Regions from separate parts of the Heyndrickxia sp. FSL W8-0423 genome, predicted to be linked through region 2. Evidence: riboswitches for the same ligand, from Rfam matches in the RefSeq annotation. Region 2 holds a riboswitch; each other region holds the start of a gene.
What was found. A riboswitch is a leader RNA that binds a small molecule or an ion and turns the genes downstream of it on or off. The one in region 2 is predicted to bind thiamine pyrophosphate.

Region 1 (10,169 bases), 1.7 Mb from region 2:
AGACAATTTCATAAAAAGATTACAAACAGATAAAATACTATTTTAGTTTAAAGTGGTTTTGGTTTCTATTTGGGCATGATAGAAGTTTTATTCTAAGCTAGGAGGTTTAGTATGAACATAGAAGATGCTAAGAAAATAATTCAAAATGAAGAATTAGAAAATTATTGTCTTTTTTGTAATGAGACTTCTAATGTTGGAGTGGTAGTTATAGAAAAAGGAGATCGTGAATGGAGAGTATATACTAATGATGAGAGAGTAGCAAAAACAGGGAAGAAAAGTTACAAAGAAGAATGTGAGGCTTTAATGGATTTTATTGAAAGGTTACGAGGTGACAAAGCAATAAGAAAGTACCTTAAAAGATAAAAAATGCCAAGCATAAAAGATGTACTCCTAGAATTTGAGAGAATACACAAGGATGATAAATTATGAATATAGAGCAAGTATCAAATTTATTAAATGAAGATGGTATCGTTACTATTAATACTAAAAATTCACTTGAGGAATTTAGGAATCAGGATGAAAATTACTACAAATTAGAGTTTAATGGACATCTATGGGAATTTATGTTTGTTGCTTGTGAAAAAAATAGTGATGGAAATAAAAAAGTATTAAAAGTCTTTAGTTATGAAGCAAGTGCAAGCAAATATTATTACTTATTTGAACTTTCAAAGCACTATTTTAATAAATATATTTTTCCTTTTGAATCGAAAAATAAAGATATTAATATTGGAGAAATCGATTGTGAAATAGGGAATCTAAAAGAAGCTTTTAATAGATTAAACATTGATGATAATTATTTTAGTTTCGATGGTGTTAAAAAGGAACATAGTATTTTTTTGAATATAATAAATAACAAAGAAAGTAATGTGAAATTTATAGGAGAGAATAATAAAGAAATATTTGAAACACCCGTTATGGACAATTGGTTAACCTTCTATTCAATGTATAAATTTGTCTATTATTTATATCTGCTTGATAAAAAATCCAATCTATTACAAAAAGAAAAAGGGATTAATTGTGAGTTTACTGATCAGGATTACAATGTTTTTTTTCATAAAGAACAAGTAGATTAATAAAAATAATATTAAAAATCAAGTTTAAGGTGGAAATAAAAATCATGTGGAGATGTATTAGATAAGGAGGCATTATAATGTTGCCAGTGCAGTTTAAAATTGATAATTTAAAAAGATTATTTTGTAAACTCATAGAAATATTAGAATCAAATAACACTGGTGAGATTGATTATCAAATATCAAATGTTAAATACATCATTCAACTTTTGAATAAAACCATTAAAGATGGCTATATTGATTCCGATAATGTAATAAATGAAATTAAATCTATTCATAAAAAACTTTATCCTCCAAGAGGCGGTTTGTCTGATTTCTTTATATGGAGAAGTGATTTTGATGAACGTGTGAAGGCCAATGAACTCTTTGAAGAAATTAGTGATGAGTTATGGAAAATACTACAGCAAGAAAAAAATTAAAAATTGATTGTACATATAGTACTCAGAAGGATTGTAAATTATGAATAAAAATGAATTATTACAATTACTAATTAATTCTAATGTACCACAAGATTTATATAGCTTAAAAGGTGGATTACCTAATGAAGCATTGTGCTTAAACGAAGAAAATGGTCAGTGGGAAGTATACTATTGTGAACGTGGTATAAAATCACAAATAAAAAAATTTGGATCAGAAGATAATGCTTGTGAATATTTTTATAAAGAAATTCAAGACCTACTAAATTAATAGAATAGTAATTTAATCGTTCGGTTAAAATACTTGTGTATGGCAAAATAAAAGTGCAGAGTTATGAAAAGTAAAAGTACATAACGTTGCACTTTATTTTTTATACAAAAAAAGACTTGCCAGCCATCCAATATTTCTCTACTGTAATTGTGTCGAAGCAATACAGTGGAGGTTGAAAGGAATGCTAGCAATGTCTGAAGTTAATTGTATCAAATTATTACGAAATCGAAAATCACTATCTATAAATGAAATTTCAAAAACGTTGGGGATTAATTGGAGAACTGCAAAGAAATATGCAGATGACGATCAAGTCCCCAAAGAAATGGTTAAAAAGAAAAGTGGAATGATGTATGAGGAAAATTGGGGGGAGATAGTTTCCGACTGGCTAGGAGAAGATGAAAAGTTAAAGAAAAAATTAAGAAGGACTAATAAAAAGATTTTTAATGATCTTGTAAAAATGGGGTTCACGGGGTCCTATCGAACCCTCTGTTATTTCATCGCTGACTGGCGTGAAGGTAAAGATCGCATAGAAGAAAGGGATAAGAATTCGGAACGTTTGGATCATCCGCCAGCTGAGGCACAAGTTGATTTTGGAATAACTGAGGCCGTGAAGGATGGGAAGTATATTGATGTTCATTGTCTTCTGATGACACTTCCTTATAGTAATGCAGCTTACTGTATACCATTGCCAGGCGAAAATCAAGAATGCTTTTTACATGGGCTCAAAGCGATGTTTAATCAACTTGGTGGAGTACCTAAGAAAGTTCGGATTGATAATTTAAAGGCAGCAGTTATTCAGCCGAGGGGAAGAAATCAAGAGGCAACGTTCACAGACGAATTCCTCCAATTTGCAAGTCACTACGGTTTTGAACCGCAGGTTTGTAATCCAAGAAGTGGGCATGAGAAAGGAAATGTGGAAAATAAAGTAGGTTATATTCGGTACAACTTTGTAACACCATCACCTGTAATAAATAACCTTGAGCATTTGTCTCAAATCCTAGAAGAACATTTAACCAAGGACCGTGAGCGTGTTCATTATGAAAAGCATGTCCCCATTCGAAAATTACTAGAGGAGGAACATCAATATCTTTTAGCCTTACCCGATGAAGATTATCCTGTATTTAAAGAGGAACTGATGCAAGCAAATAAGTATGGGGAAATAGTAATTGATAAAACTAAAGTACATATCCCCAAGGGATATAACTATGGTCAATTGCACGTTATAAAGTATTGGGACAAATTTAAAGTTATTTCACCTTATGGAGAAATCCTGCATGCAGAATATCGACCTTACATGAATAAAAGTCGCAAAATTCCTTGGTCGTCTATTCTTAAATCTTGGTTACATAAGCCGCGGGTTGTAACCTATTCACGTTATTCACCTTATCTACCAGGTCGAATCTATGAATATATTAATATCAGTAATTTGTCGATAAGAAAAAAAAGACTGAAATGGTTAATTAGCCTACTAGCTAATCATGAAATGGGAGAAATCAATGATCGATTTTACGAGTTATTGAATGATCAAACGGAAGAAATGTATGAACCCGATTCTCATCCCTATGATGTCAATTGGGCAATGTATGACGAACTTCAATCCCCTTCTCGCGAAGGGAGTGATAAGGTTTGAATTCTGAACTAAAAAGGATTTGTAAAACTCTTCGCCTCGCCTATGTAGCAGACATAGTTGATACTATCCCATTTGAGAACCCCGAGCAGTATCTAGAAAGTCTATTACATAGAGAGCTACAACTACGTGAGGAAGCAAAGGCTGAACGTTTAATTAAAAAAGCACGGTTTCTTAGCAAGAAAACTTTAGAGGCATTTCAATGGAGTGAACAGGTTCGTTTCCCTCCCCACATAGATGCGAAAGAGCTATGTGAACTACATTTTATAAATCAACATGAGAATGTCATTTTAACTGGTTCTCCTGGCACTGGGAAAACCTTATTAGCTACAGGGTTAGGGCGTAAGGCCTGTCAAAATGGCTACGAAGTTCGTTTCTATCGTGTGTCTGATTTAGTCGATACACTAGAAAGAGTATGGAAAGAAGGAAAGTTACAGCAATTTCGAAATAAGTTCAAAAAAGTAGATCTCATAATACTCGATGAAATGGGATATATCCCGTTCAGCAAAGATGGGGCTGAGTTATTATTTCAATTAATATCCGACTGGTATGAACAAAAAAGTTTAATCATCACATCGAACCTTGAATTTAGCCAATGGAATCGTATTTTTGTCGATTCCAGGCTAACGGCAGCATTAGTCGATCGAGTTATTCATCACGCACATATTTTAAGTTTTACAGGAGATAGTTACAGAGTTACACACGCACTTTCACGACAAAAATAATTACTAAAATTAGGCTGGCAAGCTTATGTATTTTTTATTGCACTTTTATGTACTTTTTACTTGCAAAACACACGGAACTTGCAAAGCAAAATGGATTTGAACGAACCGATAAATACTACTATGAGAAAACCGTAAATCAGGATGAAATTGAAGTTTTAAAATTTATTGCACGTTGCATGGTTCAAGTGTTTGGATATGGACCAATTGAGTATTTAAATCGCATCCGTATTGAACAATCAAAAGCCTTTTTAATCTATACTGATTGGTCAATAGAACGAATTGCGGAACAATGTGGAATTTCGCAACTTTCCTATTATTGTAGACTTTTTAAAAAACAAGTGGGGATAACACCGAATCAATATAGAAAAAGTAAAAAATGATACGAAAATATTTAGTCGGAAAATGAAGTTCATAATTTAACAACATAATTCTTGAAGATATAGTATTATGGACAAAATTTATTGAAAATGGATAGAAAAGGAGATAGCCTATATGAAGCAAATCCAGCTTATTATATTTGATATGGATGGTTTATTATTCGATACCGAAATCCTATCATATCGATTGTTAAGATAACAGAGCCGAACAACTAATAAAAGAATTATCATATAGTCGATGCAATGCATAACAACAATAAACTTTATTCAAAACGCCCTAGACCTTGATCGGCTTCTTGCCTCTCAAAGTCTAGGGCGTTAGGACAGGCTAATTACCAACATTGAATAACCTGTTTTTTACAAAGGTTATGTTTACCACGGCATTTTTATACAAAAATGCCTATACAGTAGTTCACTTAAACTCATCCATATCAATCTTACATTCCTTCAAAGGAACCACTTTTGTTTTCTTAATAAATTTAAATCCTAACCACATAACGATAAATAATGGGATACCGAGATAAGCGGCGATCAGATCCATCCAATTTATTTTATCACCAAGAAATGCTTGATAGTCTTGGGCTAGTATGACAACTAATCCAACGACAAAAGCGAGAATTGGACCGAACGGATATAGTTTTGCACGGTATGGAAGCTTTTCAAGTGCATGTCCTTGAGCGATATAAGCCTTCCTAAACCGATAATGACTGGCAGCAATACCGAGCCAAAAAATGAAACCAGTAATCCCTGCAGCGTTTAACAGCCACATGTAAATCGCTCCATCACCAAAAGCTGATGCTAGAAATGCGAGCATTCCCACTAAAGTTGTCGCAATAAGAGCGGCGACTGGAACTCCACGCTTATTTAATTTACCAAAAAACCTAGGAGCTTGTCCTTCTTTTGCCAAAGCATATAAAATTCTTGTAGATGCATAAAGACTTGAGTTTCCAGCTGATAGAACGGCTGTTAAGATGACTGCATTCATTAATGATGCGGCAAATGCGAGTCCGGCCTTTTTGAACACTAACGTAAACGGACTGACCATGATGTCTTCGCTTTGCAGGGTTTTTGTTGTATAAGGAATAATTAAACCTATAACGAGAATTGCAAGTACATAAAATAAAAGAATTCTCCAAAATACACTTTTGATTGCTTTAGGCACATTTTCTCTCGGATTTTCACTTTCACCTGCAGCTACACCGACAATTTCTGTTCCTTGAAAAGAAAATCCTGCGGTAAGAAACACACCAATAACTGCTAGTAGGCCACCGTGAAAGGGAGCGTCCCCAATTGAGAAGTTTTTAAAGCCAATGGCATCGCCTTTCATAATACCTAAAATCATTAAAATACCTACGATAATGAAAATAATGATGGTAGCAACTTTAATGAAAGAGAACCAATACTCACCCTCGCCATAGCCTTTAACAGAGAGAATATTCAGTCCAAAAATAATCAAGATAAAAAGTCCGCTCCATAACCATGATGGACTATCTGGGAACCAAAATTTCATGACTAATGTTGATGCGGAAAGTTCTGCCGCAAGTGTGATCGCCCAGCTGTACCAATAGTTCCACCCTAATGCAAATCCAAGTGCTGGATCAATAAAGCGGGTAGCATAGGTGCTAAATGCCCCACTTGTTGGCATGAAAGAAGCTAGTTCACCAAGGCTCGTCATAATAAAATACACCATGACACCAATTATCATATAGGCAAGCAGTGCGCCGCCTGGTCCTGCTTGGTAAATAGCAGATCCGCTTCCTAGAAACAGCCCGGTACCAATGGATCCACCTAATGAAATCATCGTCAAATGTCGTGCTTTTAAACTACGTTGTAATCCTCCATTTTGATTCTCCATCTATATAAACCCTCCGTAATCCATTCATACCCTTAAAATAACCATGTTTAAACTAATGGCTTTGTTTAAAGTTCAATCTTGATTTTGACGTCTTGTTGATTGGAGCGGAAGGTGCGAGACTCCTGCGGGAAAAACGGTATACTGGAGACCCCGCAGGCGCGATAAGCGCCGAGGAGTTCGAAAAGCATAGGCGGCTTGCTTATCGACGTACGAACTGGAGGGCAGCGACTGAGATAAAGGAATCACGATGAGTCCTAAAGGACGAATCGATGATGACTTATCGTAGGGAGGTGACCGGAAGTTCGCTAGTCGATAGCCGCCGGAGCTAAACAGGCTCCCGAACCGCCCGCGGAAAGCGAGCACCTTCCGCTCCAATCAACTTCGAATAAAATTAATGGATATTTATAAATAAAAAATTATATTAATAACTATATAAAGATATCATAAACCGGAAAGAATGGAAATAGAAAGTTGTATATTTTATCACTTTGTTGAATGAAATTGCATTATGGATATTTTCCTAGAATAGTTTGGTATGCTGAGAATAAACAAATAATGCTAAAGTAACTTTACACATGATTTTTTGTCATGTATGATAAGGGCGAATAATAAAACTGCATATGACCTATCTACACTAGGGGTGCTGAAAAAGCTGAGATGTGAACGTGGAAGTGCGTTCCGATCCCTTATTACCCGATCTAGATAATACTAGCGTGGGGAAGTGTAGTAGTATTGGTGTAAAATCATTCATTGATTTGCATCTATTCGTATACTACTGCATCTTCCAAGAGATGCAGTTTTTTTATTCTCCAAAAAAAGAGAGGAGAATGGTTATGACAGAAGTATGTGGAACAAGTAGAATTGTAGGTTTTCGTTTTTCCCTTTATCCGATGGCGGATGAATTTGTAGATATTATTTTATCTACGCTTCAACGGGTCGACACCACTAAAGTATGGGTGAAAACGGATGATATTAGTACAGTAATCCGTGGGAAAATGGAGCATGTGTTTGACGTTGCAAAAGCTATCTATTTAATTGCGGCTAATACTGAAAAACATGTAGTACTAAATGGAACATTTTCAATAGGATGTCCAGGGGATTCAGATGGAGACGTGTATATGTCCGAGGACGATATTCGGATGAATAAGGAAAAAGTTGAAAATATTCATCTTGAAGCACCTACCCAATTTGCATTATATCCGATGAATAATGAAAACTATATGCAAATCATTGCAGATGTTGTGGATATCGCCAAACAACAAAACACATTTACTGGAGGAATTCACTATGCCAGCAGATTGGACGGCGATGCGCATGATGTGTTTACAACACTCGAGCATGCATTTAATTATACTCAGGAAAAAGTTAAGCACGTAACAATGACAGTCAATATTTCGGCGAATAGTCCTTCGAGGAAAAAGAAATAAGGAGGGAAAAAGTGATGTCTAAATGGAGTCTGCGGGAAATTGTTGTGATGTCAGTGTTAGGAATTGTCTTTGCCATCGTATATTTATTATTTACCCAAGTAGGGAATATTTTCTTTGGGTTAGTCGGACCGATCGGTTATGAACCGATATTTGGGATATGGTTTATCGTTTCTATCATTGTTGCAAATATTATTCGCAAGCCAGGTGCAGCAGTTTTGGCGGAAACGATCGCCGCATTTGTGGAAATTTTAATAGGGAATGCAGTTGGTCCAAGACTATTAATCTCTGGAATGATCCAAGGTTTAGGGGCTGAGGTTGTGTTTGCCGCAACTGGCTGGAAGCGTTATTCAACATGGGTGTTAATGCTTGCCGGAGTTGGTTCAGCGATATTTAGTTTTGCTTGGGGGTATTTTATCTCTGGATTTGCAACACTATCACCATCGTATGTTTTATCCATGCTAGCGATACGAATGGTTTCTGGTGCGCTCCTTGCGGGATTATTAGGTAAGTATATAAGTGAAGGATTGGCAAAAACAGGAGTGCTTAATGGAATGCCATTAGGCAAAGAGATGAAAAAGAGAAAAGTAGCGTGATTGAAATGGAGATACGGGAACCTTTATTAGAAGTTAGGAATCTTTCATTATCTTATGAGGAGCAATCGATTATAAACAATATCTCCTTTTCCATAAATAAAGGTGAAAAACTTCTATTATTAGGACCAAGTGGCTCCGGCAAAAGTTCGTTAGCACTTTGTTTAAACGGGCTGATTCCAAATTCAATTGAAGGGGACAGGACTGGGAGTATTAAATATGCTGGGAAAGAGATTCAGTCTTATAAACCAGGACAATTAAGCAGCCGAATTGGCGTCGTATTTCAAGATCCTGATTCCCAATTTTGTATGCTCACTGTAGAGGATGAAATCGCATTCGGCTTAGAAAATATAAAATTACCTAAAGAAGAAATGATACGAAAAATAGAATGGTCTCTTTCATTAGTTGGTTTAGAGAAGTATAGACAAGCTCATATTTCTACCCTATCAGGTGGAATGAAGCAAAAGCTGGCACTTGCATGTGTGATGGCAATGGAACCCGAATTGATGATTTTAGATGAACCTACTGCTTTGCTCGATCCGGTGGCAACAAAAGATTTTGCTGAAACGATTGATAGATTGCAAAGAGAAATGAATTTTTCTCTCATCGTCATAGAGCATAAACTTGATTATTGGGTTCCTTTTATTGATCGCACCCTTGTTTTTACACAATCCGGACAACTAATGTACGATGGTTCATTGAAAAAAGGATTGGTTCATCATTTTGATGATATGAAAGATCTTGGAATATGCCTCCCAAAGGTGACACTATTCGGTCAACAGGTGCGAGAAAACTTTTATCCATTAACAGTGGATGAATTAATGGAAGAGTTAGATGAGGTAGACACTTCTTTTCCATTACAGGCAGTAAATGATTTCCCAACACCGCCGTTAATCCAAATGAAACACGTTTCCTTTTCCCGGGGGGAGAAACAAATTTTAAAAAATATCCATTTATCAATAAATAAGGGTGAATGGACAGCGATTGTAGGTCCGAATGGTGCGGGTAAATCTACATTAACTTTGATGTTGGCGGGACTTCTTAAGGAACAGCAAGGGGAGATTTTCTATGGGAATAAATTGTTCAAAGATTTGGATGAAAAGGTGAGGTTGGATTCAATTGGTTACGTTTTTCAAAATCCGGAGCATCAATTTATAGCGGATACAGTATTTGATGAAGTAGCCTTTGGTCCAAGAATGAAAAAAATAGAAGATATCGATTCTAAGGTAGCTAATATTCTTTCAGATTTTCGTTTACTTCGGTTAAAGGATCATAATCCCTTCATATTAAGTCAAGGGCAAAAGCGGCGCTTAAGTGTAGCTACGATGCTAGTGGATGAACGGGAATTCCTTATTTTAGATGAGCCAACCTTTGGACAGGATGAGAAAGCGACGAATGAAATGATGAAAATTATTCAATCGAGAGTGAACATTGGGATGACGGCGTTGATGGTGACTCATGATATGGAAATTGTGGCGAAATTTGCTCATCAAGTCATCGTTCTTTTCGAAGGGGAAGTAGTGTTTCAAGGAACACCTCATGAGCTATTTTTAGAAAATAGTGAAATTGTGGAGAAAGCAAACCTTGAAAATCCATTATTATATTCAATTTGGAATACATATGGGATAAGGGGTGAACCAATTGCGGCTTCAGTTACTAAATCCTAGTATAAAAGCAATTGTCGTTTTGGTCTCTGTTGTCCTTTTAGCTTTTGTATTTGACCCTTTAACTCCGTTGCTTTACTTGTCTTTTACGGTCTTAATCACATTTCTTTTTGGTAAAGTAGGGATGAAAAAATGGTGTATACGATT
Region 2 (10,169 bases):
CTGTCTTATGTTTGCCTTTGGTTTCGCCTTATTTTGATTCGGAGTAGAATTCTTTTTACTTTTACTCAAAATTACTCACCTCAATGTATATTCTTGAGTCCAATGATCTTTTTTATACTTACCGAATATTTGTAAATTCGGTGTGTCCTTTACTAAGGCTTTTAATATTCGTATAAACAAGCAAAAACACTAAGTAGCCTAGAACACCACCAATTGTATTTAAAATAATATCATCAACATCAAAACCGCCTACATGATAGGTTAGCTGGATCGATTCAACAATGACTGTGGTGAAAAATGATAAAAATAGAACCTTTAAAAATCCGTTCAATCGTTTAATTAATAAAGGAGCAAGAAAACCTAACGGCATAAAGGCAAGAACATTTCCGAATAGATTGGAAAACCAAATAGTAAAATTAAAATGGTCATAGTAATCAATATACATTTTTATTGTTTTAAATGGGATTATATTATAATTTTCTTGTGTTGCAGGTATCCGATATCGACCTAAGAAAAGAATGTATAACATATAGCAAAAATAAACGAAAAAAATAAGCCAAAAAATGATTTTAAGTATTTTTCTTACCTTTTTAAGATTAATGATTTGGAACATCTTTCTCCCCCAACATTCTCTATTACTAAAATGTATGTATCATTTACAAAATGATGCATTACCTATTATAGACGATTTTTTTCTCTTTTTTACACAAAATCGGTAATTACCATAAATTCTATTAAAAAAAGGCAATGATATGTATATCATCACCGCTGGGATTGTTACCTTGCATTTACCTTATTTAAAAATTGCAAAAGACGAGGATTATTCGATTGTCCAAACACTTCATTAGGAGTGCCCTGTTCAACGACTATCCCTTGATCCATAAATATCACCTGATCGGCAACATCTCGTGCAAATTGCATTTCATGCGTGACAACTACCATAGTCATTCCTTCATTTGCTAAATCTTTCATAACTTTTAGCACTTCTCCAACAAGCTCAGGATCAAGGGCGGATGTTGGTTCATCAAATAATATGACTTCAGGATCCATCGCCATTGCTCGTGCAATCCCAACACGTTGCTGCTGTCCACCTGAAAGTTGATGTGGATACATGTCACCACGATCTTTTAGCCCTACTTTTTCTAACAATCCTAATGCTTTTTGCTTTGCTTCTGCCTTTGAACGTTTCAATACTGTAACTTGTCCTTCCATGATGTTTTCCAGTGCTGTCAAATGCGGAAACAAATTATACCCTTGAAAAACCATACCTGTTTGTTTGCGAATAGCCATTATTTCTTGAAGCTTTATCTTTCTATTTTCTTGAAATTCCAGTTTTCGATTTCCAATCGAAAGTGAACCTTTATCTGGAGTCTCCAATAGATTTAAACAACGAAGAAGAGTTGTTTTTCCTGAACCAGATGGTCCAATGATAACAGCAGTTTGCCCTTTTTCGATTGAAAGTGTAATCCCTTTTAAAACTTCTAAATCATGAAAACGTTTATGCAATTGTTGGATAGAAATCATTCTTCGTCCCCCACTATTTTGCTACCGTTCGATTATATCGCCTTTCAAGCATAGATTGACCAAACGATAACACAGTACTAAATAGTAAATAAATGAAAGCTACTTCTATATATAGCCAAAGCGGCTCATAAGTGGCAGCAACGATTTGCTGACTTTTTTGGAACATTTCAGTAACAGTTATCGTTGCAGCAAGTGACGTATCTTTCACTAAACTGATAAAAGAATTCCCTAAAGGTGGCAAGGATACACGCATTGCTTGTGGTAATATAATTCTTCTCATCGCTTGGGATTTCTTCATCCCTATTGAGTATGCTGCTTCCCATTGGCCTTTTGGAATAGATAAAATGGATGCCCGAAAAATTTCGGAACTATATGCTCCCACATTTAAGGTGAAGCCGATGATTGCTGCAGGAAACGGATCTAACGTAACCCCTAATTTAGGCAATCCATAAAAAAGGATAAACAATTGAACGAGTAAAGGGGTCCCTCTAAAAATCCATAAATAAAATTTAGCGAGTAAGATTAATGGTTTAATTGTAGAAATGCGAATAATCGCTATCAGAAATGCTAGTACCGTTCCTAATATAAATGTAATGATTGAAAGAGGAATAGTAAAATATATGCCTGCTTTTAGTATAGGAAAAAAGGAATCACGCAGGATTCCGAGTATTCGGATGGTAGATTCATCTGTGAACATCTTTAATCGATCCCTTTACTTCGACACATCTGTGCCAAACCATTTTTTTGAAATTTTCAAATAGGTACCATCTTTTTTCATATCTGCAAGTGCTCCGTTTACAGCCTTCACTAGTTCATCTGAATTTTTCCGAAAAAGAAAAGCATTACTCGTCGCATTTTTTTCTTCATAGACGACTTTTATAGGCAAATTGGGTTGGTGTTTTTTCAAATCTAAATAAGAAAGACTATCGTTTATTGTTGCGTCAATTCGTTTTGAAGTGATCAGATCAATTGATTGATTGAATCCATCTACAACCGTATTTGTTGCACCATGGTCTTCTGCAATTTTTCGATAATTACTATCTAATGACTGCCCTACTTTTTTTCCTTTTAAGTCATTTAACGTTTTTATGTCATGATTATCTTTTCCTACAATTAAAACAGCTTTCGAGACGATATATGGATCTGACATATCATATTTTTTCAATCGATCCGTTCGAACAGCTACTTCATTGGCAACTAAGTCATAACGTTTCGCATCTAACCCTGCAATCATACCGTCCCATTTTGTTTCAATATATTTAGGTTTTATCTTTAATCGTTTAAATACCTCATTTGCAATGTCGATATCAAAACCTGTAAGCTTTCCAGATTGGTCATGATAGGTAAATGGTGAATAGGTCCCTTCCGTTCCAATGTTTACGACTCCTTTGTCTTTAATTTTGTCATAAAGGTTTTTTTGCTCGTTTTTATTATCATTGTTTGTCCCACAAGAACTTGTAATTATTGCAAAGGTTAAAATTATGAGTGTAAATAGTAATTTTTTCATCAAGCATCCCTCATTTTTGTATTTATCATTTATTCTCGTAGTTTTGCCCTATGCAAAAAGGGATATGCATCTTGCCTATTATGAAGTATGTTCAATCATTAATTTTACTTCTAAAAATCACACTTATTTTTGTTTGTACATATAATATGACAAGGAGGTGGTTAACTATGGTTCAATTGTTTTTAGCTACAATACTTGCAGGATTTGCGTTACTTGGCTTAAGTCTGCTTGGTGTGGTTACGGGGACATTAGCTACAGTAGTTGAATTCATTGGAGCAGGTGCCGTTATTCTGTTCGCTATCGTCTTAATTGTTAAAGCAATTATGGCTTTACTAGGAAAACTGAATGTATAAACCTTTTCCTTCATAAAATATGGAGGGTGCCCAAGCTTCTTTTTATACGGACTTATCAATATATTTTTCATTACTTGAAAAAGTGGGATGTCCCACTTTTTTTTATCTTATTTAACTTACATACTTTTTTACATATCAAAGGAAAATAAATCAAAAGGAGGGACAAACTTTGGTTAATCAAAATTTCGAAAAATTTCATAAACTACAAGAAAAGCATAAGTCGAGTTATCTCGGAAAGGATACGGACCAAAAACAATTAAATCCAGATCCGGAATATAATAATCAATCAAATACCGATAAAGCAATTGGAGCAACAGGAAGAGAACTAAAATAAGCTAGGGGTTATCCCCTAGCTGTTTCATATCAATGTTAAACATAAATTCAACTTTTTTAACGAATTAAAAATACATACAATACAACTTTATAATGGCCATTCTTCTTGGTGATAGACCATATCCCAGAACATATATTCAAAGCGAGATGTCATTTGAAAATGTTTCTCTAAGGATACCAGTTCATGTTCCCGAGTTCCTTCAGTTAATTGATTCATTAACTTGATTAACCAAAGGGCAACCGATCCAAACTCATCTGATGAATAAGTTTCTATCCAATGTGAATACGGATTTGATTTTATTTGATGGTGATGCTGTTTTTTTAAAAGCTTACCAATCTCCCAATAATCCCATGCACAAGGAAGCAAACAAGAAACTACTTCCGCTAATGACCCATTTAGTGATACGTTTACCATATAATTTGTATAAGCTAGATTTATAGGTGTTGGTTTTACCTGTTCTAATTCCTCTTCAGATATCCCAAATTCTTTAGCATATTTTCTATGCAAGTCCATTTCAAAATGTAGAATTGAGTGTAATGAGTGGGAAAATTTTTGCATTGTTTGTAAATCTTTTGCTTTTTGAGTACCTATTGCAAATAACTTCGAATACTCAATTAAATACACATAATCCTGTTTCATATAATAAGCAAAAAGTTCAATTGGTAAAGAGCCGTCACCAATACCTTGAACAAATGGATGTTGATGATTTTTATTCCAAATGGGTTGAGCATTTCTATATAATCGATCGGTAAATAGCTTCCCTTGCGTCATTGTCATATTCTCCCTCTCTATTTTGCACATTGCAAATTTATTTTTTTACTGAAAAAGTTTTTTCGCTGCTTCCTTTGGGTTTTTTGCCTTCATAATTGCAGAAACTACCGCAATTCCAGAAAAATTTATTTCTTTTAATTGATGAAAATTATCTAATGTTATTCCTCCGATTGCTACAGCTGGTATATTTACAGAATCTTTAATTGCTTTTAAGGTTTCCATAGATAACACAGTTGCATCTTGTTTTGTTTTAGTTGGAAAAGCAGACCCTATTCCAATATAATCAGCTCCAATTTTTTCAGCTAATTGGGCCTGCTCGATTGTTTGCGTAGACACACCAATAATCATTGACTTGGGAACTATTCGCTTTAAGGCAGAAAGCGGTATATCGTCTTGACCAACATGTATACCATCAGCTCCTACCGCTAACGCAATATCTACACGATCATTTATAATTAGAGGCACTTGATAGCTTTTTAACAACGCTTTTAAATGTTTTGCTTTTTTATAAAATGTGAGTCCATCGCTATTCTTTTCACGAAGTTGAACGATGGTCACACCACCTTGCACAGCTTCTTCAACAATTGATAAAAGTTCGCCTATTGGGGTTCGTTCATCGGTAACTAAATAAAGATTGTAATTAACATTCATGAATTTTCACCTCTTTAGCAAAAACTTCCTCATTCATTCGATAGATTTCATCCATCAGCTTTATTTTATATGTTCCAATTCCTCCATCTGTTGCCAAGTGTTTCGTTGCACGTTCCCCTGAAAGTGACATAATTGACATTCCCGTGATGGCGGCACCTAAATAATCAGATGTTACGCCAGAAAAACTGCCTATGAGTGAAGTAGACATACATCCTGTTCCTGTTATTCTTGTTAATCTTTCATCCCCATTTGATAGATAATAGTTCTTACTTCCGTTTGATACAACGTCTACTTTGCCGCTTATGCCAATAACACATTGGAAAGCGTTGGCAGCTTGCTGAGCTATTTCAATCGATGGTACAGATCCTTCACCCGCGTCGACTCCTTTTGTTCCACCTGTACCACCAATTAATGTATGTATTTCACTGCTATTCCCACGGATGATAGCCATCTTTACTTTTTCTAATAGTTCCATAGATCGTTCTGTTCGATAACTTGTTGCGCCAACACCGACAGGATCCAATATAACTGGAATTCCTTTCTTATTAGCAGCAATCCCTGCATGTAGCATAGATTCGAAAACAACATCATGAATCGTTCCTAAATTGATAATTAGTGCATCAGCTAGTTGAATCATATCTTCCACTTCTTTAATCTCTGTAGCCATTACTGGTGAAGCTCCGATTGCAAGTGTGACATTAGCACAATCATTTATAGTTACCACATTTGTCATATGGTGAATAAGTGGTTTTTTTTCTTTTACTAATGAAATTAACCGTGTCATTTTTGAAATTTCCATTGGAATCCCTCCGCTATTTATTGTCTACTAGTCCAGCACGTTCATATAAATGGTAAAAATGATTTGTTGGACCATGTCCACTGCCAAGTTCTAAGCTATGTTGAATTGCTATTGTAATATAATCTTTTGCTTTCTTAACTGCACTCAACAGGGTTTCTTCCTGAGCAACAAAAGCGGTGATAGCTGAAGATAACGTACACCCTGTTCCATGAACATTTTTCGTATGAATTCTCTTCCCTGGCAACCATGTAAAGTGATGTCCGTCAAAAAATAAATCATTTGGATCCCCTTCTAAATGGCCACCTTTTAATAAAATTTTATTGGCACCGAGTTCCTGTAATTTGAGGCAGGCAGTATACATGTCTTCAATCGTACAAATCTTTCTGTCTGTTAAACTTTCAGCCTCAGGTATATTAGGTGTAATTAATGTCACCATTGGAAGCAATTTTTCTTTTAACGCATCTATCGCATTTTGCTGTAATAAATGGTGACCACCTTTTGATATCATGACTGGATCGAGGATGATATGCTCTGTACGGTATATATTCAATTCCTTTGCAACCACATCAATATTTTCTTTTGTTCCGAGCATTCCAATTTTAACTGCATCAACATGAATGTCGTCGAAAATAGCAGATATTTGATCACTGATTATTTGTGAATCAATCATTTGTACAGATTTTACTTCCATTGTGTTTTGGGCGGTAACTGCAGTAATAACCGACATTCCAAACACACCTAAGGAAGAAAATGTTTTAATATCTGCTTGGATCCCAGCTCCACCTCCTGAATCAGATCCTGCGATTGTAAGTGCTGTTTTCATGAATGATTCCTCCAAACGTTTGATTTCGTAATAATACTTTCATTAAAAATATGGCAATTAGTGCTCCTGCAAAGGAACTAACTATAAATGAAGGGATAAATCCAAATAAAGCTACATTCTTTCCTAATAGTAGCCTTGCTACTGGATATGCTGCGAGTGCCCCAAGAATGCCAGTTCCAATAACTTCACCCGTAAACGCCCAACTAAGCTTTCTTGTTTTCATAAACAAATAGCCTGATAGAAATGCACCAATCATACTTCCGGGAAAAGCAAATAGGGAGCCGGTTCCTGTGAAATTTCGGATGATTGACACGATAAATGCTTGTGCAATTGAATAAAACGGACCCAATAGGATAGCGGTTAATACATTAGCCATATGTTGGATAGGGAAAATTTTTGCAAATCCCACTGGGATAAAAACGATATTACTTATTAAAGTAGTTATCGCAATAATAACTGCAGTTATCGTCATTTTTTTTAACTTATTCATCTTTACACACCTCCATCATTTGATTTTTGTGAGGAAGCTTTTCTTTCTCCAACAAAAAAACCGCCTTCCTCAATAGAAAGCGGCAATAACAACTGTAACTAGAAAATACAGAATAGCTATTTAGACCGCTTCCCTACGCCGGTATAATCCGGATCAGGTACAAAGGGTTTCAATCAATGATATCTCTCAGCCTATGGCTCCCCTAGCAGAAAAAATTATGAAATTGTACACAAAAAAGCCCATCGTAAGCAGTTAGATGGGCAGAATTGATTATATCTCTTACTCCCACTTCCTTACGCCAGCATAAACTGGATCAAGTTCAAAGGGTCCAGAACATCTCTGTCTCAGTCTTATTTAGACTCCCCTAGCGATAAAATTATTCATTTATGTATATGTTAGCATAAATTAGATAAAAAGAAAGGATAATTTTCCTTTTTAAAATTTGGTTCTTATTATATAATTCCATACATTATTCTCTGTATAAAAAAACCAGTTCCCGATTGGAAACTGATTTGGAAGTTGTCATTTATAAGGCCGCCTTTGCCGTATGAGTATTAAGAAAGTTTTAAACCACCACTCCTCAAAGTGGGTGTTTGCAGAAACGTTCTTGCTTGTCTTCCATGCCATGTAGGCGAAAGCTTGTCATTCCAGTTTCAATATAAAACTCCCTGTTACAGCTTAAAGGTTAAAACTTTATTATCAATACGTACAATGCAGCTTGTATTGTTATATTACTTTATTTTTATCATTTTTTCAAGTGAAATGATTTACTGGAATAATAAACTACCTCATTTTTATGAATTCCTTTGCAATATTATTTTGCAATTATTAAGGATGGTCGTCTAAATCCACTGACTTGTTTGATATCTGCGGTTATAATGTTTTTTTAATCCAACGGCTAAAAGTTGAAATGATACAATCGCAAACAGTAAGCATACTAATGGAATGAAAAGAACGAACTGATTTCCCCACAAATGATCCCTTGCCTGTCCTACTAAACCAGCCCATTCTTTCGTAATCGAATGATATAAAGTTGGTGAGGTTTCTAGCTTCGTTCCTCCTATAAAAATATTAAATAATGCTAATTGTCCCATCACAGTGATTGCGGTAACAATTTCGAGAACAAATAATATAACAATATCTTCTATTAAATGTGGAATGATGTGGCGCTTAATTATTTTCCATTTTGAAGACCCTGTCGTAATGGCGGCTTCAATAAAAGGCAAGCGATACACTTGTATCGTTTTTTCCCGAATCGATGCGGCTACACTCGGAAATCCGATTATGGTCGATACGATGATAAATAATACGATTAATGATATAGGCTTAATAGTTGGATTAAAAGAAATCGGCCACAAAACGAAATAAATGATTAAAAACGATGGAATATACGATAAAGAATGTTCAAATGACTCCCAAATGTGGAGCCTCTTTTTCATTATCCCTGTAAATAATCCAATTCCTAAACCAAGAGCAATTTTTAATAAGGCAATCGAAATTGAAATAAAGACAGTATATTTTGCACCATAAATTAGTAATGTAAGTAAATCGTATCCCCATTTGTCTGTTCCTAACGGATATTCTTTGTATGTAAAGGGGGCTAGCGGTGGAAATGCCATATTTTTTTCCCCATATTGATAAATCGTAATACTGTCTGTTAATTTATGTGGGGCAAACAATGGACCGACTATTGATATTGCGAATAAAAAAAATACCATAATTACGCTGATGATTAAATATGGATTCCATGTTCTTTTTTCATGCATTGATAAACACCCGCTCAATAAAATAGAAAAGTAATTTGATAAACAAATAGCAAAGAGTTGCAATGGTCAATAAGATTAATAATGATAAAAAGACTTTCTGAAATTGATAATCATCAAAAATAAAAATGGTTAATCCTTTTATATTAAACAAATATTCGATAATAAATAAATTTCCTATTGTAAATGATATGGCTTTTTTTAAATCAGCAAAAATATAAGGAATTAAGTTTTTCAATATATGCCGGCTATTAATATAGTGTCTATTCAGTCCTTTGCCTACGGCTGTTCTTATGTAGTCCAATCCGGTTATTTCTATATATCTAGCAGAAATCATTTTAAATAAATAAAATGTTGGCATTAATGAAAGGATGGCAATCGGAAACCATAGATTGACTGAATCGGAAAATGGGGACAACGTAATTACACGTATATCTGTCCACTTGTAAAATTCAACAGCAAGTGCAATCGATAAAATAATAATGATAAAATCTGGAACTAGGGAAAATATATTTATAATCCAACGAAACAGTTTTGTGATTTTTAAGGAACTTAAGAATACACCAAAGCTAAGAGAAAATAATAAAGCAACTAAGATGCTTGAAAATAAAAGAATTCCCGAGTTTATCGAAAATGATTGAATATCGTTTAGTACAGAGTGTGAGATACCATTTATACTGTATGTGCCAAAAGTTCCATCTTGAAAGGACGTAAAAAACACTGGAATATTCATAATCATAACTTCGGGATGAAATTGTAGGTATGCCTCTCCATGATTGTTACTAACTATAAACATGGATGGAAGACTAGTCACTAAAAAGATGATTACTACTATTAAAAAGATTTGCAAAAACTTTTTTATCAAACACCATCACCTCCATCATTGTTACATTAGTTCATTTGGATTATATTTTACCAAAATACGTAGAATTTTTGTTCTATTTAAAAAATATATAATTAAACTTAATGTTATATGCAGATGAATCATATGAAGGCTTTTTCCTAATAAAAAACCCTACTTTTGTCATGATGTACAGATTGATTAAATTTATATAAAATAGACATTGGGGCGATTTTGTGAGGTATCTAATCAATCAATTCCAATTAAAGGTTATTGTTTGAATATTATATTTTTATTGGATATAATAAGAAAA
Region 3 (10,169 bases), 800 kb from region 2:
GAGAAAGAACTTTGTGCAGCACGTCGCTATTGGATCTAGTTTGGGGGTATACATATGGAGAGAAACAAAGTTTTAGAAATTAATCATGTAAAGAAGCATTTTGAAGTAGGAAAAGGAGCACGGTTAAAAGCAGTTGATAATGTTAGTTTTCATATAAATGAAGGCGAAACCTTCGGACTAGTTGGAGAATCCGGCTGCGGAAAGTCAACAACTGGAAGATTAATAATGAGGTTATATCAACCAACTGAAGGTGAAGTTTTATATAAAGGGAAAAATATTCACCTATTAAATAAAAGTGAACAGCTTGCCTTCAATCGAAAAATACAAATGATTTTTCAAGATCCATATGCATCGTTAAACCCACGCTCAACAGTCCAAGAGATTATTTCCGAGCCAATGGAAGTGCATGGGTTATTTAAAAATAAAGAAGAACGACGTCAAAGGGTTTATGAACTTTTAGAGGATGTCGGTTTAAATCGTGAGCATGCAAATCGCTACCCTCATGAATTTAGTGGGGGGCAACGCCAACGCATAGGTATTGCAAGATCTTTAGCGCTAGATCCGGAGTTTATTATTGCCGATGAACCGATTTCCGCTTTAGATGTTTCCGTTCAAGCTCAAGTTGTAAATCTATTAAAAAAGCTTCAGAAAGAGAAAAAGCTTACTTTCCTATTCATTGCCCATGATTTATCAATGGTCAAGCATATTAGTGATCGCATAGGTGTCATGTATCTTGGACATTTAGTTGAATTAACAAGTAGCAGTAATTTATATAAAAATCCACTTCATCCATATACGCAGGCATTACTTTCAGCCATCCCAATACCCGACCCGGAAATTGAAGATAAGCGTGAAAGAATTATTTTAAAAGGAGAAATACCAAGTCCAATAAATCCTCCGAGTGGGTGTGTATTTAGAACGAGATGTCCCGCAGCAAGTGATATATGCCAATCGAAAATTCCGGAGTGGAGAGAAATAGAAGAAGAACATTTTGTCGCTTGTCACTTATACAATAATCACCCCGGAATGAATAAAGAAGCACTACTTACGAAGGGATCATGATAATGAGAAGTGTAGCAAGCTTAAGAAAACAAATCGATGGGATTATCGAACAATCGTTAGGCATTGTAAGCATAGTCGTAGAAATAAACGAAGAGACGATAATTAGTAAAAATAGTAAACGCGAAATGTCTTCTGCTAGCTTAATAAAAATTCCGATTATTATGGCTGCATTTCAGCAAGCGGAGTTAGGGAAAATTGATTTAGAAGAGAAAATAGAGGTGAAACCTGAGCATAAAGTGGGAGGATCAGGTGTTATTCAATATTTAACAGAAGGAACTCTTTTATCCGTTAAAGACCTTTTGACATTAATGATTATCGTTTCGGATAATACGGCAACAAATATGATGATTGATCTAGTCGGTCAGGAAACGATTAATTATTTTAATAAACAAATAGGATGCAATCATACAAGACTAGAAAGAAGATTAATGGATTATGTGGCCAGGGATATGGGGCTAGATAATGTTACTTCTGCATCCGATATGGTAATATTCCTAAAAGAAATCGTGGAAAATCAATTCCTTACTTCAAAGAGTACGTATGAAATATTGAATATCCTTTCTGGACAGCAATTTCAAGATAAATTACCTGCAATGATGGATTCGGATCATGTATTTGTTGCTAATAAAACAGGGGAAATTCCCGGTGTTGAACATGATGTTGCAATTATTAGGCATAATGACGATCAAGTATTTATGGCAGTATTAATCGATCAATTAGAAAATCAGTATGAGGGAAAACAAATTATTGCTCGGACCGGCAAGGCTGTATATGACTATTTAATTCAATAACAATACAGGAATAGTGTATCATTTTATGATACACTATTTTATTTCGTAATTTTCTAAATTGTTTTCTCGTTTATAGACGAAAGCCCATTTTTAATATGGACAGTTACCACATATAAAGAGCTGAATAAATATAAATAAGGATTTATCTTTTGATGGGTAGGGAGGGGTGACATGAGATATCTCGCGATCGGTGACGGACTATGTGCAGGGCATGGTGCACCATTTTTATCTCCAAGTTTTGTACATCGACATGCACGTCTTGCAGAACGGAATTTAAGAGAAAGGGTGTTTGTTACAAATGTAGCAGCGGCAAATAATCATGCCAATGATATCCTCCAATCATTGAGTGATCCAAATATAATGAGAAGCATTAAACAAAGTGACATGATTGTTTTATCTGCCGGACACCAAGATTTACAAACAGCAAAGAAAAAATATGATGAAACGGGCAATGAAGAAGAGTTTATTCATGAGTCAAGAAAATGTAGAAGTACAATTGATGACATCATTCGTGGGATACGCGATTTGAAAGAGGAACAAGAAGATAACTACATGCTTATTATTCTCGGTTTGCACAATCCGTATCCTAATGATCCTTTAGCAGATAAATGGGTACAGCGTATAAATCGCTATATTGAATGTAGGGCAAATCGACGATGTTTAAAAACGATAAATCTCCAGCAACATTTACAAGATAAATTGGACAATTGGTGTACTAGTGACAATTTATATCCAAACCATTTAGGACATATTGAAATTGCAAATCGGCTACATGAAATTGGCTATGACTCTATTAGAGGAGAACAAGATGGATAAATTCACTTGAAAAGGAGGTGAGAAGCTTATGTGGTATGGCGGTTGTGGTTATCCAGTAGGTGGATATGGCTACGGTGTCGGCTGGGGTGCAGGCCGAGGATTTGCATTAATCGTAGTATTGTTCATCTTACTTATCATTGTAGGAGCAGCATATGTTTATTAGGTTAAAATAAAGAAGTCCGGTCTTTTTTAAGACTGGACTTTTCCTATTTTAAGAAAAGAAAAACATTTGCTTGTCGGGGCTGACCAAGGCGCTTTCGCTTTTCTATATATAATCAAACGTTTAACCTACTCCATTGTCCCACTCCAATTAAGTGACTTGACCATAAAATGGTGTGGAAGGATATTTGGAGGTGAATAGTACATGTCTGCTTCACATTACCATATTTGTTCAAGAAATATTGGAAAGCCCGTTGAAATAAGAACGCGTGATGGAAGAGTGCACAGAGGAATCATTCATCGAGTTGATAATCGAATGGTTTATTTACGCCCACTCCCACAAAGGAATTATGGAGGATACGGTTATGGTTGGGGTTGGGGCTGGGGCGGCTTTGGCTGGGGTGTCGCACTTGGTGCCATAGTTGGCTTAGCGCTTCTTCCTTGGTTTTTCTGGTAGGCCGTTGTCTTTTGAAAAAGACTCCTATTTTAAAGGGAGTCTTTTTCAACGAATACATCCTTTTATAATATTGGAAAGATTATTGTAAAAGTTGTCCAATCGTCATTAGATTGACAAGTTAAAGTTCCACCGTGTTTTTCAAGTATATTTTTGGAAACATACAAACCAAGCCCTGTTCCGCTCTTCTTCGTTGTAACGAAAGGCTCGAAAATAGTGTCAACCATTTCTTCCGGTATTTTTGGTCCGTTATTACTTATGTCTATAATAACGGAGTTTTCAGTAATATCCAATTCAATTTGGATAATCGGATTCTTCACGCTTTTCAGTACATCAACCGCATTAAAAATAATATTAATAAGTACCTGTCTTATTTCATCTTTAAAGCCATGAATGCTAATTTCATGCAAATAATGTTTTTGGATATCAACATTTACTTCTAAAATACGAGGATACAAAAAGGATAAGACTTCTTCAATTAAATCATTTAATGAAAAAGAGGTCATTTCAATTGACACAATTTCTTTTTTTGATAGCATAAGAAATTGAGAGATATTAAATTTTAATTGCTCAATTTCGTTAGAGATAATATCCAAATAAGGCAATTGTGGATTTTCAGAACGCAATAATTGCACAAATCCATGAATAGAAGTTAATGGATTACGAAATTCATGAACGAAGCTAGATGTCATTTGTCCTAAAAGTGTTAAACGTTCATGATGTGTTGTATTTATGTATTCATTTTTTTTATCAATGATTTGATCTTTAACATTTGAATAATATGTAACAACATAAAACAATAATTTGTCAAAAGCATAATTAATTTTGTCAATATAGGCATTGACATCGTTTACATTTAAATAATTATTGTATAAAAACTTAGTAGTTATTGATTTACCAATACTTAAATTATATGTAACTTCACCTAAATCAATATTTTGATCAAGTTTTTCTTTAGCAAAGTTAGATGCAAGGGATTTTAAAAAGTGCTCCAATTTTTCCTTCGATATTGACAATGATTGAATAAGAAAATCATGACAAGTATCTTTATTGAAAAATTTGGATTTTAAAGGATTTGACTTGGAGTTTATCAATTGTTCATTCCAAATCGCAACAATTTTATCAATATTTTTATCAAAAAATGCAACGATATCTTGTCTAAGCGGTATCATTTTTTTCACCTCCCTTTTCTTCAAAATAACAATTAGCAAAAATTTCTTCATCTAAAATATATCAAAATATTTAAATAATACCAAGTTAAAGTTATATAAATGTACTTATAGTTTCATAAAATAGCATATAAATATCTTTAAGAATATGGATAAATCAGTTGTAAACGGTATTAAAAAATAGTATAGTTAATTAGTATTATTAAATAAATATAATCCCACAAGGGGAGCCTAAATCGGCTGAGAGTGAACGTATGAGTTCTGACCCTATGAACCTGTTAGATAATGCTAGCGCAGGGACTGTGGTTTGATGGAATAGAAAGCAATGCAGCGATTTCCTTAAACCGTCCTGTATTGCTTTTTTTGTGTAAAAAACGCAATACAGTTGTTTTTACATTCCCTCCGAGCCTTCATAGTCACTCTTCAGACGAAAAGAAAGGAAGGGAATATAAGATGAATAAAAAAACATTGTTTTTAGTAGAAGTTGCTGTTCTCGGAGCACTTGCTTACTTGCTTGACCTTGTTTCAGCATTTATTTGTAAGGCTATTTGGCCAGAAGGCGGATCCGTTTCATTAGCTATGATACCGATATTTTTAATGGCTTATCGTTGGGGCTTAAAAGGCGGGTTGTTAACTGGATTTATATTAGGTACGCTACAAGTTGTAACAGGATTTTCAGTATTTTATCATCCGGTACAAGGGATTGTCGACTATTTTGTCGCCTTTACAGTGATTGGTTTAGCAGGTATTTTTGCAAAGCAAATCAAAACATCTATAGAAAATGGAAATATCGGAAAATGGACTACATACACTGTCTTAGGTGTTTTTCTTGGTAGTTTATTACGTTTCCTTGCCCATTTCTACACAGGTATTGTCTTTTTCGGTTCGTATGCACCGAAAGGACAACCGGTTGCATTATATTCATTGATTTATAATGGAACATATATGTCGATCAATTTTGTCTTAAGCTCAGTACTTGTTGTCATGATCTTATTTATTGCTCCAAGACTTGTCCAAATCAAAAAATAAAGTTAAAGAGGCTGGGACATAACTAGCTTCAATTAGTGAAAAAGGTGAATTTGAGTGTACTCAAATTCACCTTTTTCTTTTTTTGCGTGTAATTCTTCTATTATCTTAGTTGTTGGGCAGTGTATTTTCTTAAATTCACTGCCATTAATGCAAAGCCCATTTCATTTTCTACCTTTGATTTTCCTCGTACGGAAAATCGTGTGAAACGCAAATTAGCCTTCAAGAATCCAAAAACTGGTTCCACATCGATTTTGCGTTTTCGATAGATGGCACTCGTTTTCTCTTCTGAAAGCTTCGCTCTTACATATTCTTTTTGTTGTTCCCATTTTTCATTCACCATTCGTTTTCGATTGTTGCCTTCTTTTGCTTTGGTACAGGAGGGGCGGAACGGGCAGCCCAAACAGTCTTCGCACTCATAGATTTTAAACTTCCGTTGGAATCCTGTACGATCAGTACGGACAGAATAATCGTGAAATGTAAGATGTTTCTGGTTTGGACATGTATAGGTATCTGTTTCTTCATCGTACGGCCAGTTGTCTGGATTGAATAGGTTTTGTTTGTAGGTTTTCTTTTTTTCCTTCATATACAGCGTATAAGGAATAAGTGCTTCACGTTTTCTGTTCAAAAGGATATCATTATAATTTTCTTCACTACCATAACTTGCATCTGTGACGATGTGTTCCGGTAACTCGAAATAATCCTGCTCAATCTCATCTAGAAAGGGAATTAACGTACGTGTGTCTGTTGGGTTTGAGAATAATCCATAGGCAAGCGCATATTGACCTTCCGTTGCGATTTGTGTATTATAACCAGCCTTCAATTGTCCATTTTTCATATAATCATCTTTCATTCGCATAAATGTCGCATCTGGATCTGTTTTAGAATAGCTATTACGTGTACCAAAGATTTCAAGGTCTCGTTGGTATTTCTGTTTTCGTACGATAAAATCAATCAACTGTTTACGCACTTTTTTCGGATATTTGCGTTCATTTCTTAAAGCTTTTCGTTCTGGAACATCCGATGATGCTTCAATTTGTTTATCATACTCGTTTACGACATCATCCACTTTTTGAACCAATTGAGCGAGCTCTTCCAATGATAACTGTTCATCGCTTTCACGTTCGATTTCAGGTATGATTTCATTCTCAAGAAGCTCATCATATAGCTGGTTTGACTTTTCAATTAAACTTTGATGATACTTCTCAATCGACTTCTTCCAGACAAACGTAAATTTATTTGCATTCGCTTCAATCTTTGTACCATCGATAAAAATTGCTTCTTGATCGATCAGTTTTTCTTCAATTAATTGGCAACGGAATTGGACGAAACATTGGCGAATTAAATTTTTCACTTCTGGTTGAACACGGAATCGGTTGATTGTTCGGTAGCTTGGTTCATGCCCTTGAGCTAGCCACATCATACGGATACTGTCTTTTAATAGGGCTTCAATTTTTCGCCCTGAAAAAACAGATTGCGTGTAGGCACATAAGATAATTTTAAGCATCATGCGTGGATGGTAGGCAGGACAGCCATCATTTCTCTGAAATGGTTCGAACGCTTCATGAGGGATACTTTCAACTAAATGATGAACATGGAAGGCAATATCATTTTTTTGTAACTTTACTTCTAAATCTAAAGGCAAAACTAATTGATTCATGGTATAATTTTTAAACATAAGGATCCTTCTTTCTGATTTTATTTGGTGTGGTAACTTAATTTTATCAGAAGTGGTCCTTATTTTATTGTAAAAAAACCAAAAGCCGGTGAAAATTTACTTGTCGTAAATTTCCACCGGCTTTTTCATCTCAGAGGTGGGTTATGTCCCAGCCCCTTTAATTACTTAACGACTAGCACATCTTTAGTTGTATTTTTAATAATATTTTCCTCCGTGCTGCCTAGAAAAATCCGCTTGAAAATCCCTTCTTCACTTTGACCTACGACAATTAAGTCTATTTGATTGGAATTCGCGTATTCACATATATTGTCGGATGTCTTTCCATAAAGCGTATCAAAATGAAAAGAGATTCCTCTAGATTGTAAAATCTCCGTGACTTCCGCTCGAAGATCGGGGTCATCATCCTGTATAAAATGTTTTGTATTTTCTTGAATTGAATGTTCAAGTGGAAGGTGTGTGACATATACACCACCATCTGAACGCGGGATCGCAGTATATCCTGACTTGCCTAAACTATCTTCAGGTAGTGGCGTGTCTATCGAATAAGTCGTTCCATTTATTACTTGGACAACACTTAATTGGCATTCTTGATTTAATAAATATAAATCCGCTGCTATTTCCAATGCTTTTCTACTGCCGTCTGAGTCATCAAAGCAAACTAAAATATGTTTATACATATTCATCAGCTCCTATTTATATTACTTCTTATATACCCTTTATTCAGTGCAAATAACAAACAAACGAATGACTTATATTACAAAAACATTACAAAGTAAAATAATTTTCATTGATTTTTCTTACCTAACATAATATGCTTTACGTTAGAAATAGGTAGTATCAATTTTAACTAATTGAAGGCAGGGAAAAGTATGGAATGGTTACAGCGATTTCGTGGAGCTGTAAAGAAATTTTGGAAAAAGGCACATATGAATCAAATAATTATTCTAGGAGGATCAGTAACCCTATTAGCGTTTCTTGCCTTTTTTGGATATTTTGCAGCAACGGCAAATGTTGAGTCTTTGAAAAAGGGCTTAGCACAATCGACTGTTATTTACGATAAAGACGGAGATGTCGCAAGCAAAATTTCCGCAAACCGAACAGAAGGCGTCTCGATTAAAAAAATGCCCCAACATTTAAAAGATGCAATTGTTGCTATTGAAGACCATCGTTTTTACCAACATGGTGGATTCGATGTGAAAGGAATAACGAGCGCACTCTTTAAAAATATAACTGCCGGCGGGATAACAGCGGGCGGAAGTACAATTACCCAACAGCTAACGAAAAATGCTTTGCTATCGGATGAAAGAACATTTAAACGGAAAATCGAAGAATTATTTTTAGCCATTGAAATTGAAAAAAAATACACTAAAGACGATATTTTAGAAATGTATTTAAATCAAGTTTATTTTGGACATGGTGCATGGGGAGTTCAAAAAGCGGCCCAACGATATTTTGGTAAAGATGTAGAAGATATTAATCTTAGTGAAGCCGCTGCACTTGCTGGAATTGTAAATGCGCCATCTGCACTTGATCCTTATTATCATATGGATCGAACGATTAAGCGCAGAAATGTCGTTCTTGGGGCAATGAAACAATATGGCTACATCACGAAAAAACAATTCGACGACGCTAAAAAGGAACAATTAGTTCTTAATGATCAACAGAAAGATCCAATGAAAGGTAAATATCCTTATTATGTTGATGCGGTATTAGCAGAAGCAACTGAGAAATTCGGATTGACGCAAGATGAGATTATGACGCGTGGCTATCGAATTTATACAGAAATGGACCAAAATATCCAATCTGCATTGGAAAATGTATATAACAATAATTATAACTTTCCTCAAGGAAGAGGAGGACAGATCGTCCAAAGCGGGTCAATACTACTTGATCCAAAAACCGGTGGGATTCGTGGGTTAGTCGGCGGTAGAGGGGAAAAGGTTTTTCGAGGATTTAATCGCGCGACACAATTAAAACGATCACCCGGATCGACCTTTAAACCTTTAGCGGTGTATACACCAGCTTTAGAGGAAGGATACAAGCCTGATTCAATGTTAAAGGATGAAAAAATGACATTTGGTCATAATTATTCACCGAAAAATTATAATGGCCAATATCAAGGTGAAGTACCAATGTATAAAGCGATCGAAAACTCGATTAATATTCCGGCCGTTTGGTTATTAAATGAGATTGGTATTGATAAAGGAATGGATGCCGTTAAGAGATTCGGTATTCCATTAACAGATAAAGATCGAAATTTAAGCATTGCACTTGGAGGTTTAAGAAAAGGGGTATCCCCTTTACAAATGGCAGAAGCATATTCGGCTTTCGCCAATGAAGGAAAACGTGAAGATGGGCATATCATTACTAAAATTGTTGGACCAACAGGGAAAATCATTGTTGAAAGAAAACCGAAAGTAACAAAAGTTACGGATAAGAAAACGGCCAATGAAATGACATCAATGCTTTTAAACGTGATGGAAACTGGGACAGGTAAAGGTGCTAATGTTTCAGGTTATCAAATTGCCGGTAAGACGGGATCAACACAAGTTCCTTTTAATAATATTGACGGAACGGCTGACCAATGGTTTGTCGGTTATACCCCTAATCTTGTCGGTGCTGTTTGGATCGGCTATGATAAAACCGATCGGGAGCATTATTTATATGGGTTAAGTGCACAAGGCGTGGTTCCCGTTTTTCAATCAATTATGCAAAATACGTTAAAATACACGAAAGCAGAAAAATTTGAAACGGAATCGATCAATAGCCAAATGCAAAAAAAATATGAGTCAGACCACCCGTTTAAAACAAAAGCAAAAGAACTAAATGAAAAGTTGAAACAAGGTACAGAAAAACTCAAAGAAAAACTAGAAGATGGAAAAAGCAAATGGAAAATCCTCGAAGAGAAAATAAAAGATAAACTGAAACAATTCAAAGGAGAATAACCTCCAAACTTATTAATTAGCAGTTCCTTTTTGGAATTGCTTTTTTATTTTTTAAAAAAAGTACATAAT

Region 1: it holds a riboswitch for thiamine pyrophosphate, as region 2 does, so the genes downstream of both, MKY81_RS06605 (YkoF family thiamine/hydroxymethylpyrimidine-binding protein) here and thiW (energy coupling factor transporter S component ThiW) in region 2, are expected to answer to the same signal.
Region 3: it holds a riboswitch for thiamine pyrophosphate, as region 2 does, so the genes downstream of both, thiT (energy-coupled thiamine transporter ThiT) here and thiW (energy coupling factor transporter S component ThiW) in region 2, are expected to answer to the same signal.

What each region holds. Positions count from the first base shown of each region.
Region 1 covers NZ_JBBPBE010000001.1:1,291,043-1,301,211, forward strand. The annotation lists gene MKY81_RS06560 (Imm59 family immunity protein) at 1-46, shown strand, start outside; gene MKY81_RS06565 (hypothetical protein) at 112-363, shown strand; gene MKY81_RS06570 (hypothetical protein) at 426-1,073, shown strand; gene MKY81_RS06575 (hypothetical protein) at 1,151-1,489, shown strand; gene MKY81_RS06580 (hypothetical protein) at 1,530-1,757, shown strand; gene istA (IS21 family transposase) at 1,939-3,387, shown strand; gene istB (IS21-like element helper ATPase IstB) at 3,384-4,109, shown strand; gene MKY81_RS06595 (helix-turn-helix domain-containing protein) at 4,157-4,489, shown strand; gene MKY81_RS06600 (amino acid permease) at 4,899-6,341, opposite strand; TPP riboswitch at 6,968-7,078, shown strand; gene MKY81_RS06605 (YkoF family thiamine/hydroxymethylpyrimidine-binding protein) at 7,175-7,768, shown strand; gene MKY81_RS06610 (ECF transporter S component) at 7,783-8,361, shown strand; gene MKY81_RS06615 (ABC transporter ATP-binding protein) at 8,367-10,025, shown strand; gene MKY81_RS06620 (energy-coupling factor transporter transmembrane component T family protein) at 10,000-10,169, shown strand, end outside.
Region 2 covers NZ_JBBPBE010000001.1:2,975,941-2,986,109, reverse strand. The annotation lists gene MKY81_RS15195 (VanZ family protein) at 119-613, opposite strand; gene MKY81_RS15190 (amino acid ABC transporter ATP-binding protein) at 778-1,524, opposite strand; gene MKY81_RS15185 (amino acid ABC transporter permease) at 1,538-2,221, opposite strand; gene MKY81_RS15180 (amino acid ABC transporter substrate-binding protein) at 2,237-3,031, opposite strand; gene MKY81_RS15175 (hypothetical protein) at 3,199-3,384, shown strand; gene MKY81_RS15170 (hypothetical protein) at 3,554-3,718, shown strand; gene tenA (thiaminase II) at 3,806-4,495, opposite strand; gene thiE (thiamine phosphate synthase) at 4,535-5,140, opposite strand; gene thiM (hydroxyethylthiazole kinase) at 5,130-5,939, opposite strand; gene thiD (bifunctional hydroxymethylpyrimidine kinase/phosphomethylpyrimidine kinase) at 5,953-6,762, opposite strand; gene thiW (energy coupling factor transporter S component ThiW) at 6,731-7,252, opposite strand; TPP riboswitch at 7,366-7,466, opposite strand; TPP riboswitch at 7,526-7,628, opposite strand; RNA gene ssrS (6S RNA) at 7,780-7,975, opposite strand; gene MKY81_RS15135 (ABC transporter permease) at 8,095-9,018, opposite strand; gene MKY81_RS15130 (ABC transporter permease subunit) at 9,011-9,880, opposite strand.
Region 3 covers NZ_JBBPBE010000001.1:2,179,693-2,189,861, forward strand. The annotation lists gene MKY81_RS11030 (C40 family peptidase) at 1-39, shown strand, start outside; gene MKY81_RS11035 (ABC transporter ATP-binding protein) at 55-1,062, shown strand; gene MKY81_RS11040 (serine hydrolase) at 1,065-1,853, shown strand; gene MKY81_RS11045 (GDSL-type esterase/lipase family protein) at 2,025-2,669, shown strand; partial or broken gene MKY81_RS21125 (YjcZ family sporulation protein) at 2,755-2,832, shown strand; gene MKY81_RS11055 (hypothetical protein) at 3,034-3,285, shown strand; gene MKY81_RS11060 (ATP-binding protein) at 3,348-4,454, opposite strand; TPP riboswitch at 4,665-4,769, shown strand; gene thiT (energy-coupled thiamine transporter ThiT) at 4,905-5,480, shown strand; gene MKY81_RS11070 (IS1182 family transposase) at 5,581-7,155, opposite strand; gene MKY81_RS11075 (universal stress protein) at 7,317-7,832, opposite strand; gene MKY81_RS11080 (PBP1A family penicillin-binding protein) at 8,025-10,100, shown strand.